Regions from separate parts of the Arthrobacter sp. Sr24 genome, predicted to be linked through region 2. Evidence: riboswitches for the same ligand, from Rfam matches in the RefSeq annotation. Region 2 holds a riboswitch; each other region holds the start of a gene.
What was found. Region 2 has a riboswitch for thiamine pyrophosphate ahead of thiC (phosphomethylpyrimidine synthase ThiC). Riboswitches for the same ligand answer to the same signal wherever they lie in the genome.
Positions count from the first base shown of each region.

Region 1: linked by a shared signal. The riboswitch ahead of ACX80D_RS07970 (ECF transporter S component) and the one ahead of thiC (phosphomethylpyrimidine synthase ThiC) in region 2 are both predicted to bind thiamine pyrophosphate.
Region 3: linked by a shared signal. The riboswitch ahead of ACX80D_RS13990 (bifunctional hydroxymethylpyrimidine kinase/phosphomethylpyrimidine kinase) and the one ahead of thiC (phosphomethylpyrimidine synthase ThiC) in region 2 are both predicted to bind thiamine pyrophosphate.
Region 4: linked by a shared signal. The riboswitch ahead of ACX80D_RS06005 (3-oxoacyl-ACP reductase) and the one ahead of thiC (phosphomethylpyrimidine synthase ThiC) in region 2 are both predicted to bind thiamine pyrophosphate.

Region 1 is NZ_JBTNDB010000008.1:134,421-138,139, reverse strand. Features, by position in the region: gene ACX80D_RS07975 (ABC transporter ATP-binding protein) at 1-1,214, opposite strand, end outside; gene ACX80D_RS07970 (ECF transporter S component) at 1,257-1,907, opposite strand; TPP riboswitch at 1,954-2,071, opposite strand; gene ACX80D_RS07965 (DUF4235 domain-containing protein) at 2,276-2,536, shown strand; gene mnhG (monovalent cation/H(+) antiporter subunit G) at 2,690-3,052, opposite strand; gene ACX80D_RS07955 (monovalent cation/H+ antiporter complex subunit F) at 3,049-3,315, opposite strand; gene ACX80D_RS07950 (Na+/H+ antiporter subunit E) at 3,321-3,719, opposite strand, start outside.
Region 2 is NZ_JBTNDB010000017.1:27,878-31,596, forward strand. Features, by position in the region: gene thiC (phosphomethylpyrimidine synthase ThiC) at 1-1,660, opposite strand, end outside; TPP riboswitch at 1,658-1,765, opposite strand; gene ACX80D_RS11880 (hypothetical protein) at 2,257-2,931, shown strand; gene ACX80D_RS11885 (DUF4062 domain-containing protein) at 3,099-3,719, shown strand, end outside.
Region 3 is NZ_JBTNDB010000023.1:32,233-35,951, forward strand. Features, by position in the region: gene ACX80D_RS13990 (bifunctional hydroxymethylpyrimidine kinase/phosphomethylpyrimidine kinase) at 333-1,934, opposite strand; TPP riboswitch at 1,925-2,022, opposite strand; gene ACX80D_RS13995 (Rne/Rng family ribonuclease) at 2,129-3,719, opposite strand, start outside.
Region 4 is NZ_JBTNDB010000006.1:42,933-46,651, reverse strand. Features, by position in the region: gene bioB (biotin synthase BioB) at 1-1,027, opposite strand, end outside; gene ACX80D_RS06010 (TetR family transcriptional regulator) at 1,137-1,670, shown strand; TPP riboswitch at 1,740-1,833, shown strand; gene ACX80D_RS06005 (3-oxoacyl-ACP reductase) at 1,907-2,671, shown strand; gene ACX80D_RS06000 (LLM class flavin-dependent oxidoreductase) at 2,699-3,719, shown strand, end outside.

The DNA of each region.
Region 1 (3,719 bases), on a different contig from region 2:
AGATGTTCTAGCCGCAACCGCGCCAGTAATTCCTCGACCAACTCTCCACCGTGCCCCAGTATCCTCGGCGCGAACAGCAACTCCTCGCGCACAGTGTGAGCAACGAATTGATGCTCAGGTTCCTGAAAAACCGTGCCGATCCTGCTAATCAATTCACGCCCGCGCCACGACAACGGCCGACTCCCGGCCCCCCGAGCCAACTCGGGCAAAGCATCCAAACGGCCACCAGCAGGGGCCAACAATCCGGCCAGGGTCAGCGCCAGCGTTGACTTGCCAGCACCATTGGGCCCGGTCACACTGAGCGCTTGCCCGGCCCTCACCTCAACAGAAGGTACGACGGCGACCGGCACCACCGGGCGACGCTTACGTCCCTTGGTGCGGGAGAGCGCAAGATCTTCCGCTTCGAGCAGGAGGTGCGCCCCGGCGTCGAACGTTTCTAGGCTTGAGGCAGTCCGCGGCCGCACCGCCGGGAGGTAGCCCGGGACCCAAATCCCCGCCGCCGCCAGCAGCTCCCGGCTTTGAGCAAGAACTGTTGCGGGCGGGCCGTCGAAGAGGACCCCGCCGGGTTGCCCCAGAGCTGCGGGGGCCAGAACCACGATCCGATCCACCACGTCCAGCCAGACCGAGACCCTGTGTTCGACAACCACCAGCGTGGCTCCGGATTCATCGAGGCTGCGGCGCACAGCATCACGCACCTCCACCACACCGGCCGGATCAAGGTTGGCGGTTGGCTCATCCAGCAGCAACAGGCCCGGGCGCATGGCCAGCATTCCAGCCAGACCAAGGCGTTGCTTCTGGCCACCAGAGAGCGAAGAGCTGGGATGATCCAAGGGCAGCTCCAGGCCCACGGATTCCAGAGCTGCACCTACGCGGCGCCAAATTTCCTCACGCGGAACGCAGAGGTTCTCGGCGCCAAACGCGACGTCGTCTCCGATCCGCGAGAGCACCACCTGAGCATCCGGGTCCTGCTGCATGAGGCCAGAACGGCCACGGGATTCTGACACGGGAGCGCCGTCGATGAGCAATATGCCCGATTCGTTGGCGTCCTCATCATCACCTAAAACACCAGCCAAAGCGTGCAGCAGAGTGGACTTTCCGGCACCGGAAGGGCCCAACAGCAAGACGCGCTCCCCCGGTTCAATCTGAAGATCTAAGCCCGCAACGGCACGGCCGCTACGGCCCGAATGCTGCCAGCCCCACCCTTTGGCGCTCACTTTCGCCGGGGTACTGCCCCGGTTGCGCTCGATACTCACGGCCTAGACCGCGCGTTCGGTGGCTGCTCCACGAGAGGGCAGACTTGCCAGAGCGCCGGTTCTCGCCAGACCACGCACGGCCAACCAGGACACCAACCCAGCAATGACGACACCGGAGACCATGGCCAGAGCTACGTAGACGAGCTTCCATTGCATGGCCCACTCGATGTTCCAGACAATACTGTCGTTGATACCCAAGGCCAAGCCCGCCAATGCGCCGGAAATCAGAGCCACGGGAAGGTTGAATTTGCGGTAGCGGAACAGCGCGAAGCCCAGCTCGGCACCAAGGCCCTGAACCAGACCGGACAGCAGCACCGTAAAACCAAAGTGCGTACCCAGCAGTCCCTCCACCATGGCGGCGATGAGCTCGCAATACAGTGCTGCCCCGGGTTTGCGGATAACCAGTCCGCCCAAGACGCCGGCGATCAACCAGCCACCGCCGTACAGCGCTCCAAGCGGCGGGAAGGCCACGGTGATGGCGCTGGTCAGCCCGTACCCAGCTGACCATAGCCAGAAGATGACGCCCAAGGCAACGCCGAGAACAGAGACCACAACGATGTCTACGACCCGCCACGTGCTTTTACGTTGTTGCGCCGTTTGGGGGGCCTGCTTACTGGGTTGCGTGGCGTTTCCGCCCGCGAATGACTTGCTCATGATTCCTCCTTTTCAGGAGGGGCGGCTACAGCGGTATTTCCGCGCAGCCGAAGAGAACTCGACTCCCTTCGCCGGTACTAACCGGAGCAGGTTCGAGGGTCTGCGGCGAACCGCACTCTCAGCGTCTAATCCCAGGATGGGATGACGCTCCCCTGTCGTGTTTGAATTGCGGATTCAGTGTACCCCCAGGCCCTGCTGGGGACCAATGGGGACCATAACACTGGCCCTACCGTAGCGAAATATGCACCAGGACATGAGGCCCCTGCGCAGCGGGCAACAGCTGTTGCCCCGGCAAAAGCGCTAGGCTGACACTAGAGTTTTTCCCGCGCAAGCCCAGTCAACTTCACTTAACCACGCAGGAGTCATTGATGAACATCGTCTTCAAATTGCTCGGAACCGGCATCAGCTTGGGCGCCGGATTTGCGGCCAGCAAGCTCGTGGACACGGTCTGGGAGAAGAGCACCGGTAACAAGCCGCCCAAGGATGGTGCAGATCTGGAGAACAGCCTCCGCTCCGCGCTCACTTTTGCATTGGTTTCCGCAGTGGTTGCCGCCATCATCCAGACCCTGGCCGGACGCACCACGCAGAAGGCCATCGCCCGCTTCAACAAGCATCCCGAAGAGGTCTAAGGAGCGGTTGCGCACCACCGGGGCGTCATTCACCGTCACGTCTGATCTGCGAATTTGATCACGTACGACGGCGGCTGGCGCCTTTGGCGTTTAACCGGCGGCTACGCGGTTTACTCCGAAGAGACGTCCCCCTGAAAGACGCCCCACAGCCCTTCAGTGGGTGTTGTCCTCTTCCACCACGGAAGCCACAACCTGGTCCAGCTCGTCAAGACTGAGCAATTCCGGGCGACGATGTTTGGTGCGGTATCCAGCCCTGCCCACCATGTGCGCGGACACCGGAACCGTGAGCAGCTGAAACAGCCAGGCTACGACGAGAAGCGGCAGCAAAGCCCAAGCACGCATTTGCAGTCCAACAGCCGCCAACATCAGCAACAACCCCAAGACTTGAGGCTTGGTGGCAGCGTGCATGCGGCTCATGAGGTCAGGAAATCGCAGCAGGCCGATAGCTGCTGCAAGACTCATCAGGGCGCCTACCAAGAGGCAGATCGCCGTCAGCACATCTATGAACGTGTTCATCCGTCATCCCTCTTGTGTGCCACAAATCGGGCCACCGTGACGGAACCAATAAAGCCGATCACCGTCAACACCACCAGCAGCGCCAAATTGTCGATGTGGTGGTTGATGGCCATTTCGGTTGCGAGTGCGGCACCGAAAATGGCGAGCAGCACGTCGGCTGCGATCACGCGGTCTAGCAGGGACGGCCCGGCGGCAATCCTGTAAATGGTGCCGGCAGCCGCGAGTGCCAGCAGCGCAACAACAATGATGACAACAACATTCATGGCGCTCACTGTCCCTCCCCCGGGCTCTCAACTTCGAAAGTTCCGTGATTCTCTGCGATGGAGCCGCGCACTGTCTGTGCGTGAGTCACCATGGGAGATCCCGCCTGTTCGCTTTTCAGTGCGGCCAACTCTGCTTTGGTCCCCATGACCTTGATCAGCCGTGCCTCGATGTCTTGGATGCCTTCACGCACCTGCACAATACTCTCTGGCGTAGGCGCATTCATGGCATGGACATAGAGCGTGGCCGAGCCTCGGTCCACCTCGACCACCAAGGAGCCTGGGATCAGCGACAACACGTGACCTACTGCCGTCATCAGCAGATCTGAGGGGCTGCGCAGCGGCACGGCAATGACGGCGTTGCGAATCCTGGGTCCCTTAACAATGGCCCAGCGCAGCACATGGAA
Region 2 (3,719 bases):
TGCTCATGCCGGCGATGGCTTCCTGTTCTGACATTCCTCCGAACTGATCGCGGATGTCCTGGGAGAGCCGCATGGAGCAGAACTTGGGTCCGCACATGGAGCAGAAGTGCGCTGTCTTGGCCGGTTCGGCGGGCAGCGTCTCGTCGTGGAAGGATTCGGCTGTTTCCGGGTCCAGGGAGAGGGCGAACTGGTCCCGCCAGCGGAACTCGAAGCGTGCCTTGGACAGAGCGTCGTCGCGTTCGTGGGCTCCGGGGTGGCCTTTGGCGAGGTCTGCCGCGTGGGCGGCGATCTTGTAGGTGATGACTCCGGTCTTGACGTCATCCTTGTTCGGCAGCCCGAGGTGTTCCTTGGGCGTGACGTAGCAGAGCATTGCGGTGCCATAGCGGGCGATCTCGGTGGCGCCGATGGCCGAGGTGATGTGGTCATAGCCTGGGGCAATGTCTGTCACCAGCGGGCCGAGGGTGTAGAAGGGGGCGCCGTCGCAGAGTTCCTGCTGGCGTTCGATGTTTTCGCGGACGAGGTGGAACGGAATGTGCCCGGGGCCTTCGACCATGACCTGCACGTCGTACTTCCAGGCCCGCTTGGTGAGTTCGGCGAGGGTGTCCAGTTCGGCGAACTGGGCGGCGTCGTTGGCATCCGCGGTGGCGCCGGGCCGCAGTCCGTCGCCCAGGGAGAAGGCGACGTCGTACTTAGCGAAAATTTCACACAGTTCATCGAAGTGGGTGTAGAGGAAGTTCTCCTGGTGGTGGGCCAGACACCAGCCGGCAATGATGGACCCGCCGCGGGAGACGATGCCGGTCACCCGGTTGGCGGTCAGCGGCACGTAGCGCAGCAGCACACCGGCGTGGACAGTCATGTAATCCACGCCTTGCTCGCACTGCTCGATCACGGTGTCCCGGTAGATCTCCCAGGTCAGGTCATTGGCCTCGCCGTTGACCTTCTCCAGCGCCTGGTAGATCGGCACTGTCCCGATCGGGACAGGGGAGTTGCGGATGATCCATTCACGGGTGGTGTGGATGTCATCGCCGGTGGACAGGTCCATCACAGTGTCGGCACCCCACCGGGCCGCCCACTGCAGTTTGTCCACTTCCTCGGCAATGGAGCTGGTCACGGCGGAGTTGCCGATGTTGGCGTTGATTTTGACCAGGAACGCTTTGCCGATGATCATCGGCTCGGATTCAGGGTGATTGATGTTGTTCGGGATGATGGCCCGGCCAGCGGCCACTTCGCTGCGCACCAGCTCGACGTCACAGTTTTCCCGCACTGCCACGAACCGCATCTCGGGGGTGAGGATGCCCTGGCGGGCGTAGCGCATCTGGGTAACGGTCTTACCCTCGAGGGCGCGGCGGGGCACCGGCTGCGCGCCCTTCCATTCAGCAGAAGCGGCGCCCCGGCGCACCGCGGATTTACCGTCGTCGAGCAGGTTCCGTTCCCGGCCGCCGTAGGGCTCGGTGTCGCCCCGGGATTCTATCCATTCAGACCGGAACGGCTCCAGGCCGATCACAGGATCGCTTCCGGGCCCGGCCGTCCGGTACACCGTGAACGGTAGATTCTTCACCCCGTTCGGAGAGTCCTCCAAGGCGATCTCCGTGACAGGGACGCTAATGCCGTGTTCGGGGTCGCGGGCGTACGCGAGTGAATGTGAATTCATGGAGCTCATCAGTGGTTTCCTACTTCCTTCGCCGGCATAACCCGGACAGGTTCAACGGTCGCAGACTGCATCAGCCCGATCTCAGCCCCTGCAAGGGCACCCGTGTGGATGGAAAAACCTTAGCACCCCAGCGTGCCCGTTCTACCGTTTGTGTGGATGATGACCGCTGTTCCCCGAACGGCCTCCATCTTCGGCAGCAGGCCCTCCCAGCGACGGGGTGCATGACGAATCACCGGAAGCTGAGGTACTCCTTGGGCCAACCGCCAGCCCGGCGAACGCCCAGCACCCGGGAAAGGTGCAGACGCCTTCATATTCCGTGCAGTCGACTTCTGAAACTGACAAGCCTACTGTCTCGCTTAGCTGTCTTTCAACCCTAGGGTTTCGAGACTGCCTATGTCTTCCGACCCAAGGAGTCATCATCCATTAATCGCAGGGTCCTGGTTCTATAGCAAGCACCAAGCGCGCTCGGGTCGCGTCACCCTTTTACACAGTCACCTTCATCATAGAGTCACAATGCATCTTGACGGATAATGTGTCTCGGCAGAGACTTACATTCATCTTCACCGAAGATGCGTGTATAAATAAAAGATGACTTGGGGCTTCAAATGATCGTTGTAAATATCAACCATTCCTATGCTGAACTCATTCGGCGGGAGCGGCCGGGGTTGCTCTCCTTCGAGCTCAACCGCATCACGACAGGACATTGGCCTGTCATGGCCGACGCCACCATGGACGGTTTTACCGACTACCTGGTCGGAACCTATAACGACATGATCGTCACAGCGTTCAGAATCTTGAGTGTGCAACGGGTCGTCCACGAGGGCAAGGACAAGCTGAAATTTGTTGTGGATGACTTCTATAACCCGGACAAGGAGCAGAACGGCTTCGGCGCATCTACTCAGGAGGTAGATCGGGCTGCATGGCTTGTGGGCGCTCCGATCCCCGGCGGTTCCTGGCGCAAGGGAGAAGCGCGGGGAACCCGCCGCTACGCACTGGATGCATATCTGAAGGATCAGCCCGACTTGGCCGAACGCGCTGATCGGGACTTTCCATCGGCCATGATGGAAAATCTCTTTGCCTATCTTCGCGGCGACAGCAGAATGCCTGTGGACGACTTTCCTGCTCTGGGTCGTTCCAACAATTTTTCTGCACCTCAACCGGCGGGCGGCGTAACAGTCAGCCGACAGCCTGACGGAACGGTCCTCATCGTAATCCCGAGTGGTACACGGGCCCAGCTCACTATTGATCCCGACAGGTCTATAGCTGGACCCATGAGCTAACACCGTCTAGTGGAGTGCCCGCACATGTCCGATGTTCTTGTTTGGTGGGGCGCCCACTGGGCCTCAGCACGGACAACGACGCCGAGTTCCTCTGCCCGGTGAAGGATCGGCTGTTGACACAGCATGAGGTCCCGATCAACACAGTGCCGGGGACGTAGAGTCTGGTCATGAGCTATTCCGCAACAGTTCTGCGCGTGATGATTGCATCACCCTCGGACGTACAAGAAGCCAGAGACGCTGTTGAGCGTGCTATCTACAGCTGGAACGATGCCAACGCCGAGAAGAAAGGGATTATTCTTCAACCGTGGCGGTGGGAGACATCCGCGGTTCCGATGCTAGGTTCCCACCCGCAACGTCTTATCAACGCTCAAGGGGTGGACAGCTCAGACATCGTGTTTGCGATGTTCGCAGGGCGGCTGGGTTCGGCTACTCCCGATGCGATTTCAGGCACAGCTGAGGAAATTAACCGAGCTCTCGATGCGGCTAAACCGGTACATCTATACTTTTCGTCGGCTGGCCTGCCTCAGGACGTGGATATTAAGCAGCTTGAAGCCCTTCGCGCCTTCCGCGCAGACATGGAGTCCAAGGGGCTGCTCGGTGAGTACAGCAACGTCAGTCAGCTAGAACACGAAGTGTGGAAAGCCATTGAGCACGACATCGCACAGGTCACTCCAGCGAGCCAGCCGCCGGTAGTCGAATCGAAGAAGATTGACTTCCTCGTACAGCCCAAGCAGGAAAGGGAAGTGACCTACGACAGCAAAGGCAAGCCGAAGAATAAGACGCGCCAT
Region 3 (3,719 bases), on a different contig from region 2:
TGCCAACCGCATGCGCCGCAGTTCAAAAATTGAACCAGCGCGGGGTGCATACTATGTGCCTCAACGCCGTGGACCTCAATGGAGTTCTACCATGGAGTGGTTGCCCTAGGTGTTGGCGTAAGCACCGAAGATCAAGAATACGCTAATTCTGGCTCCGGGGGCAAATGAGACTGGTTCTTTGATCCGTGCGGCCTCAGATGGAATCGAAGATTTCACCTTTAGCTGCAACGATCAGTAGAACCGCACTAAGCCACTTTAGCGCGACTCTGGAACTAAAAGAGCATTTAGGGGCAGGACTCGCCGTATTTTTACCCACGGACAGGTGGTGTTAATCACCCAGCACTGCTCGGTAGCTGCTGTGGATGGGTTACATGGGCGTGGGGTGCGGCGAAGAAGTCCACCTCATACTGTGCCGAATGGGCGAAGGCCACCTCCATTCCTGCCCTCTCCCGTGCCGAACCGCGCCGGGCCGCTGCGTCCAGAATGCTGATGGCAGTCTCGGTCGCCTGCGCGAATTCATCAGAGGCATAGGTCTGCAACCACGTCCCGTAGGGGTGCTCGCCAGAGAAGTTGAAGTAGTCGGCATATAAAACGCGCCCCACCTCTGCATACAACCAGTAGCAAGGAAGAACTGCGGCTACCACCTCGGCGTAGCTGCCGGAGAAGGCCACCGCCTGTAAATGGTCAACGTAGTGCTTGGTGACGGGGCCTTGCCTCATCGCCGCTTCCGGCTCTGCCGGGTAATGGCTGAGCCAGTCTCGGTGCAGCGACATCTCCACCTCCAGGCAGTTCTGCGCCCCGGCGGCCCAGAACTTCTGCTCCGTCTCGTTGGGCGCCAAGGCACTAGCTTTGGCCAGCACTCGTGAATAGGTACCGAGGTAGAGAGCATCCTGGGCCAGATAGTAGGCAAAGTGGTGGCGCGTGAGCGTTCCTGCCGCAAGTTCTTTGATGAAGTCCAGCGAGGCTATGGCGGCCCGCTGCCCAGCGCAGTCCTGCCACAGTTTTCTACTGAAGCTTTTCGCGCGGGGAGCAGCACTGGCCCATAGTTCGTGCAGGTGGTTGACGGGTCCCGGACCGCTTCCCACCCTCAGCTCATGGGAGGTCTCCAGTGCGTTGCCAAGCCATTCCTTGGCGCGCTCAACGCTGGTTGCCCAATCACCGGACTGGGCCTGCAGCGTCGCGACAGCCGCTGAGAGCGAGCACCCCGTGCCGTGCGTGTTGGCTGTGTCAATCCGCGCAGCATAGAACTCGCGCACCGTCCCATTCGGGAAGATCAGCGCGTCCGGGCAGTCGGCACCAGTGAGGTGCCCGCCCTTGACCAGTACCCGCAGCTCATGCGTGGCCGCTAGTTCCTGGCCCTGGGCGATGGCCGCATCCCAGCTTGTCGCCGCAGTTTGGCCCAGTAAAACTCCCAATTCAGGAATGTTCGGAGTAACCAGGTGCACCTGCGCCAGCAAGGTCAGCATGACGGTGAGTGCTTCCTTGTCCATGAGTGAGTCTCCACTGGTGGCCACCATCACCGGATCAAGTACGACGACGGGAGGCCGGGTTCGCTCCAGCCACTCCCCTACCGCAACCATCACCTCAGCGGAACCCAACATGCCGATTTTCACGGCGTCAAGGGTGATGTCTGCCGACACTGCATCCAGCTGGGCGGTGAGGAATTCTGCCGGCGGTATAAGGACGCCGTGTACTCCTACCGTATTTTGGGCGGTGAGTGCTGTGATGGCTGCCATAGCATAGCCGCCATGAGCGGAAATGGCTTTGATATCTGCTTGGATTCCGGCCCCACCCGAAGGATCGGAGCCGGCAATACTCAGTACACGCGGATGTTTTACCCGCTGAGTCGCTTGTTCGGCGGAAATGCTGACAACTGGGCTAACAGCTGGAGACGCAGGTGGAAAGTCGGCTGGAAAAAGTGCAGTCGTGTTCATCAGGACATCCCTTCGCCGGTGCTAACCGGACAGGTTCAACGGGTATTGTCTCAGCCGGCTCTGTAGCCTGGCACCCCGTGTCGCCACCAACCCTAACCTGCGCCAGGTCCCGCAACGAAAAATGACCCGCAACAGCGACACAAAACATGCTTTTCGTGTCACCGCTGCGGGCCAGTTCAACTGCGCCGGAGCTACTACAGCTCGGAGGCCGGAACTCCTACACCCAAAATGATGGGCTCGGCGTTCTTCTTGACCGCTGCTGCAGGAGCCGGGATTTCTGCTTCGGCACTGCTATGCGGTGTGGAGCCCTGAGCTGCGGGAGGCGCATCAACGGTCTCGACCGTCATATCTGCCCCACCCTGAGCACTGCGGGCACTGCGATTACGCCGGCCACGACGTGCGCGCGAACGGTTGCCGCCGGGCTCGGTTCCCTCATGGGCCGCTTCCTGGCTAGGGGCAACGAGCTGATCCAACGCTTGGGTCAGACCCGCCAAGGCTGCTGCCTGATCAGCATTGTTGGGCTGCGCAAAGCCGCTGCTTTCACTTCGGTGTCCGCGCGGCAGCTCAATGGCTTCCCCGCCCAAAGTGAGAATGCCAGTATCAGCAGAGTCATGCTGTTGGGCAGACTCTGCTGTTTCTGTTGCTGTTTCTGTTTCTGTCGCGGTTGTTGCGCGCTGCTCAGGAGCATGCTCATGGTGCGTGGCAGCAGCCGCAGCGGCGATGTTCGCCAAGGCGGTACGGGCTTCGTGGGCCTTCTGTGCCTTAGCGGCTTCGCTCGGCTCCTCAACCACGGGGGTGGTTACGGTCTCTTGATCCTGACCATCGTTCTGTCCGCGGTTGCGGTTACGCTTGCGTTCACTGCGAGTTGACCGGTTAGCTGTGCGTTCGGGTTCGCGCTGTTCCTGCTTAGGTGCGTGCGCGTGCGCCTGTGCAGCTTCAACTGCAGGGGAATGCGTGCGGCGGTGCTCCACGGGGATCTCGTGCGTGACCATGCCGCGGCCGGCACAGGTGCCACACTGCTCGCCGAAGACTTCCAGCAGACCTGTGCCCATGCGCTTTCGTGTCATCTGAACCAGACCCAGCGAGGTGACCTCGGCTACTTGGTGCTTGGTCCTGTCACGGCCCAAGCACTCCACCAGGCGGCGCAGCACCAGATCGCGGTTAGATTCCAACACCATGTCGATGAAGTCGATGACGATGATGCCGCCAATGTCACGCAAACGCAGCTGTCGAACCACTTCTTCTGCGGCTTCAAGGTTGTTCTTGGTGACAGTTTCTTCCAGGTTTCCGCCGGAGCCGGTGAACTTACCGGTGTTGACATCCACCACGGTCATGGCTTCAGTGCGGTCAATGACAAGCGAGCCACCGGAAGGCAGGAAGACCTTGCGCTCAAGTGCTTTGTTAATCTGCTCATCAATGCGATGCGCAGCGAAAATATCCTCGGGCTTGGTCCACTTTTCCAGGCGATCCAGCAGATCCGGGGCAACATATGTCACATACGCTTCAATGGTGTCCCAGGCATCCTCACCGGAGACGATGAGCTTACTGAAATCTTCATTGAAGACGTCGCGGACCACCTTGATGGTCAGATCTGGCTCGCCATACAACATTTCAGGGGCCAGCGTCTTGGTCGAGGCAGCACGGTTATTGATGCCTTCCCACTGGGCACGCAAACGGTTGATGTCGTTGGTGAGCTCTTCTTCGCTGGCGCCTTCAGCCGCGGTCCGCACAATGACTCCGGCGTTCTCCGGCAGGTGATCCTTGAGAACTCGCTTGAGGCGGTTA
Region 4 (3,719 bases), on a different contig from region 2:
CAGGACTGTCCGCTTCAGAGTGGTCCGCGCCGGGGAGAGCTGTGGTCTGGGCGCCCAGTACCACGAAACCGTTATCGGCGATCATGGCGAGATCATCGGCCCCGGATTGGCCCTCACTGGTGAGGTAGTCACCGAGGAAGAGCGAGTTGGCCAGGTGGAGGGCCAGGGGTTGGAGGGTGCGCAGGTGCATTTCGCGCCCGCCGGCCATGCGCAGTTCGGTGTCGGGGCAGGCGAAGCGGACCATGGCGAGGATGCGCAGGCAGTGGGCGGGGGTGAGGAGCCAGGTGCCTTCCAGCGGGGTGCCGTCGAAGGGCATGAGGAAGTTGACGGGGATGGATTCGCTGCCCAGGGCTCGGAGGGCGAAGACCGCGTCGATGAGGTCGTTGCTGCTCTCCCCCATGCCCACGATCAGTCCCGAGCACGGTGAGAGGCCGGCGTCCTTGGCATGTTCCACGGTTTGCACGCGTTCGGCGAAGGAGTGGGTGGAGCAGATGTCGGCGTAGTTTTCTTCGCTGGTGTTGAGGTTGTGGTTGTAGGCGTCGGCCCCGGAGGCCTTGAGTCGCTGGGCTTGGCCGTCTTTCAAAATGCCGAGGCAGGCGCACACCTCCACGGACGGGTACTGCACCTTGAGGTTGCCCACCATGCCCGCCACGCGGTCTATATCGCGGTCGCTGGGTCCCTTGCCGCTCGCGACGAGGCAGACCCGGGAGGCTCCGGCGCGGATGCCGGTAGCTGCCTGGGCCACGGCGTCTTCGGGTTTGAGCCAGGTGTATTTCAGGATTTGGGCGGCTGATCCCAGTCGCTGTGAGCAGTAGGTGCAATCTTCGGGGCAGAGCCCGGATTTGAGGTTGACCAGATAGTTCACTTTGACCGTATTGGCGAAGTGGGCGCGTCGCAGCCGGGCGGCTGCCGCAACCAGATCCAGCAGCTGATCATCGGTGGATTCCAGGATTGCGAGGGCTTCTTGGCGGGTCAAGGTGGCGCCGTCGAGTTGGCGATCGGCGAGGTCTGCAAAGTAATTGAACACTGTTCAATAGTGGGGTGAGCTGTGGACATTGTCAATCGAGGGCCCTGCTGATGGGGGAAGATGGAGGGGTGCCGCGGTGGCATGAGAATCTGGAAAGGGTGGGGCCACAATGGCGTTGACGCGTGAGGCAATCGTGGAGACAGCCATGGAAATCCTGCGTGAGTACGGCCTGGCCGACTTGTCCATGCGCCGCTTGGCCCGTGATCTTGGTGTGCAACCGGGGGCGCTGTACTGGCATGTGAAAAACAAGCAAGAACTGCTTACCGTGCTCGCCGGACTGATCCTGGAACCCGTTTCAGCTCAGTCTCCGCAGAGCATTCGAGAGCTGGCGGTGGGTCTGCGCGCCACACTGCTGACGGTGCGGGACAGTGCCGAGGTGGTGGCGCTGGCGCACGCCCTGAACCCACGCGCCACGGCCCCACTGCAGCAATTTGGTGCATTGCTGGTAGGCGAAAATCTAGCCACGGATCAAGCCGAGTGGGCGGCAGAGGCGCTGCTTTCCTACGTTTTGGGTTCGGTGACCGATGAACAGACCCGTGCCGGGCTGACGCGCGCCGGGCTGTTGGAGCCCACGGAACGGGACGCTAGCAAGATCTTCACGTTCGGACTCGATCTCATGCTGAGCGGGCTGACCTCTAGCTGAACCGCGCTGCGGCTACGCCGTAGGCCGCTCCGCGACTGGACTGTGGGCAGGCATGGTAGCTTTGCTCTTGGACACTGCACGGGGTGCCGCATTGCGGCTGAGAGCTAGACCCGTCGAACCTGATCTCGATAATCCGAGCGAAGGGATGCCGGTCCGGAATCAAATACGAGAACACCGTCTTTTGGCGTACATCTCGTAATTTTGTGCATCCTTTCGCGCTTCTGAAAGGTGCACACGTGCTCATCAAAGACCAGACTGTTCTCATCACCGGCGCCGGTCGCGGGCTCGGTGTGGAGATTGCCCGCTCCTTTGCCCGTGAAGGCGCCCGGGTGGTGTTGAACTACCGCAACAGTGAACACGCCGCCCGGCAACTGGCCACCGAACTCGGCCCGGACCAAGCCATTGCGCTGCAGGCCGATGTTACCAAGAGCGATGAAGTGGCAGCAATGGTCGGCGCCGCCGCGGAGTATTTTGACGCACCCATCACCACCCTGATCAACAACGCCCTCCCGGACTTTTCCTTCAACGGAGACGCCCGGCCCAAGGCCAAGGAGATTGGTTTTGCAGATTTCCAGGCCCAGTTCTCCGGAGTGGTGGGTGGGGCGCTGAACACCATCCAAGCCGTGCTGCCTGGGCTCAAGGAAGCCGGCTTCGGTGCCATTGTGAACATCGGCACCAACCTCTTTCAGAATCCGGTGGTCCCCTACCACGACTACACGGCGGCCAAGGCGGCTTTGCTGGCATTGACCAGGACGTTCGCGGCCGATCTGGGACCGACAAATATCCGCGTCAACATGGTCTCCGGCGGGCTGTTGCGCCGCACAGATGCTTCCTCGGCTACCCCCGAGCAGGTCTTTGACTTGATTGCCAGCGGGACACCGCTGCGCAAGGTCACCACCCCAGCAGAATTTGCTGATGCGGCCCTGTTCTTCGCTTCGCCTTGGGCCCGGGCTGTCACCGGACAAAATCTGGTGGTCGACGGCGGACTAGTGATGAATTAGGGGCCGGTTAACGTGGGAACGAGCAGTATGGAAAAGACACGAGAATTACACATCAACGCCTTCTTGTTCGGCACCGGACATCACACCATGGGCTGGCGGCATCCAGATTCCAGTGCCGATAGAGTCGGCGAGATTACCTATTTCGAGGAACTGGCCAAGCTGGCCGAAAGTGGCTTTCTGGACGCCGTGTTCTTTGCCGACGGGCACAGCGTGAACCGCAAGTATTCAGCAGGCGTTCCGGGACTTCTTGAACCGATGACGGCATTGAGCGCCATGGCGAGGGCCACCCGCCACATTGGCCTGATCACCACCGTTTCATCCAGTTTCTATACCCCGTTCCACGCTGCCCGGATGCTGGCCTCGCTGGATCACATCAGTGGTGGCCGGGCGGGGGCCAACATTGTCACATCCATGTTTGATGCCGAGGCCCAGAATCACAGCATGGCCGCCTTGCCACCCCATGCCGAGCGGTATGATCGCGCCGACGAGTTTGTCCAAGTGATCAAGCAACTGTGGGATTCGTGGTCTGATACGGCACTCTCCCGAGACCGAGAAACAGGGACGTTCATCGATCCCGGGCATATTCGCCCCATCAATTATCGAGGCAAGCACTTCTCGGTGGCGGGTCCGCTGAATGTTCCACGCCCTCCCCAAGGCCATCCAGTGCTGTTTCAGGCAGGTTCTTCGGAAGCTGGGCGGGACTTCGCGACCCGTTCTGCCGAGGCCATCTATTCGGTGGCATGGGACAAGGAATCAGCGCTCGAGTTCGCTGCGGATATGAAAGTGCGGCTGACTAAGGCAGGTCGCGGCGGCACACAAGTTCCTATTCTGCCCGGTTTAGTCACCTATATCGGGGCAACGCAGGCGCAGGCGCTGGAGAAGAAACGGGCCCTTGATACCTACCTGGATATTGACGCCGCCCTTGCCCAACTCGGCGTTTTCACGGGCCAGGACTACCACAACCATGGACTTGATGAGCGTGTGGCGCCGCTACCGCCTGCTGAATTGTTTACCGGTCCGCAGGGGCGGTATCTGACAGTCCAGCGCA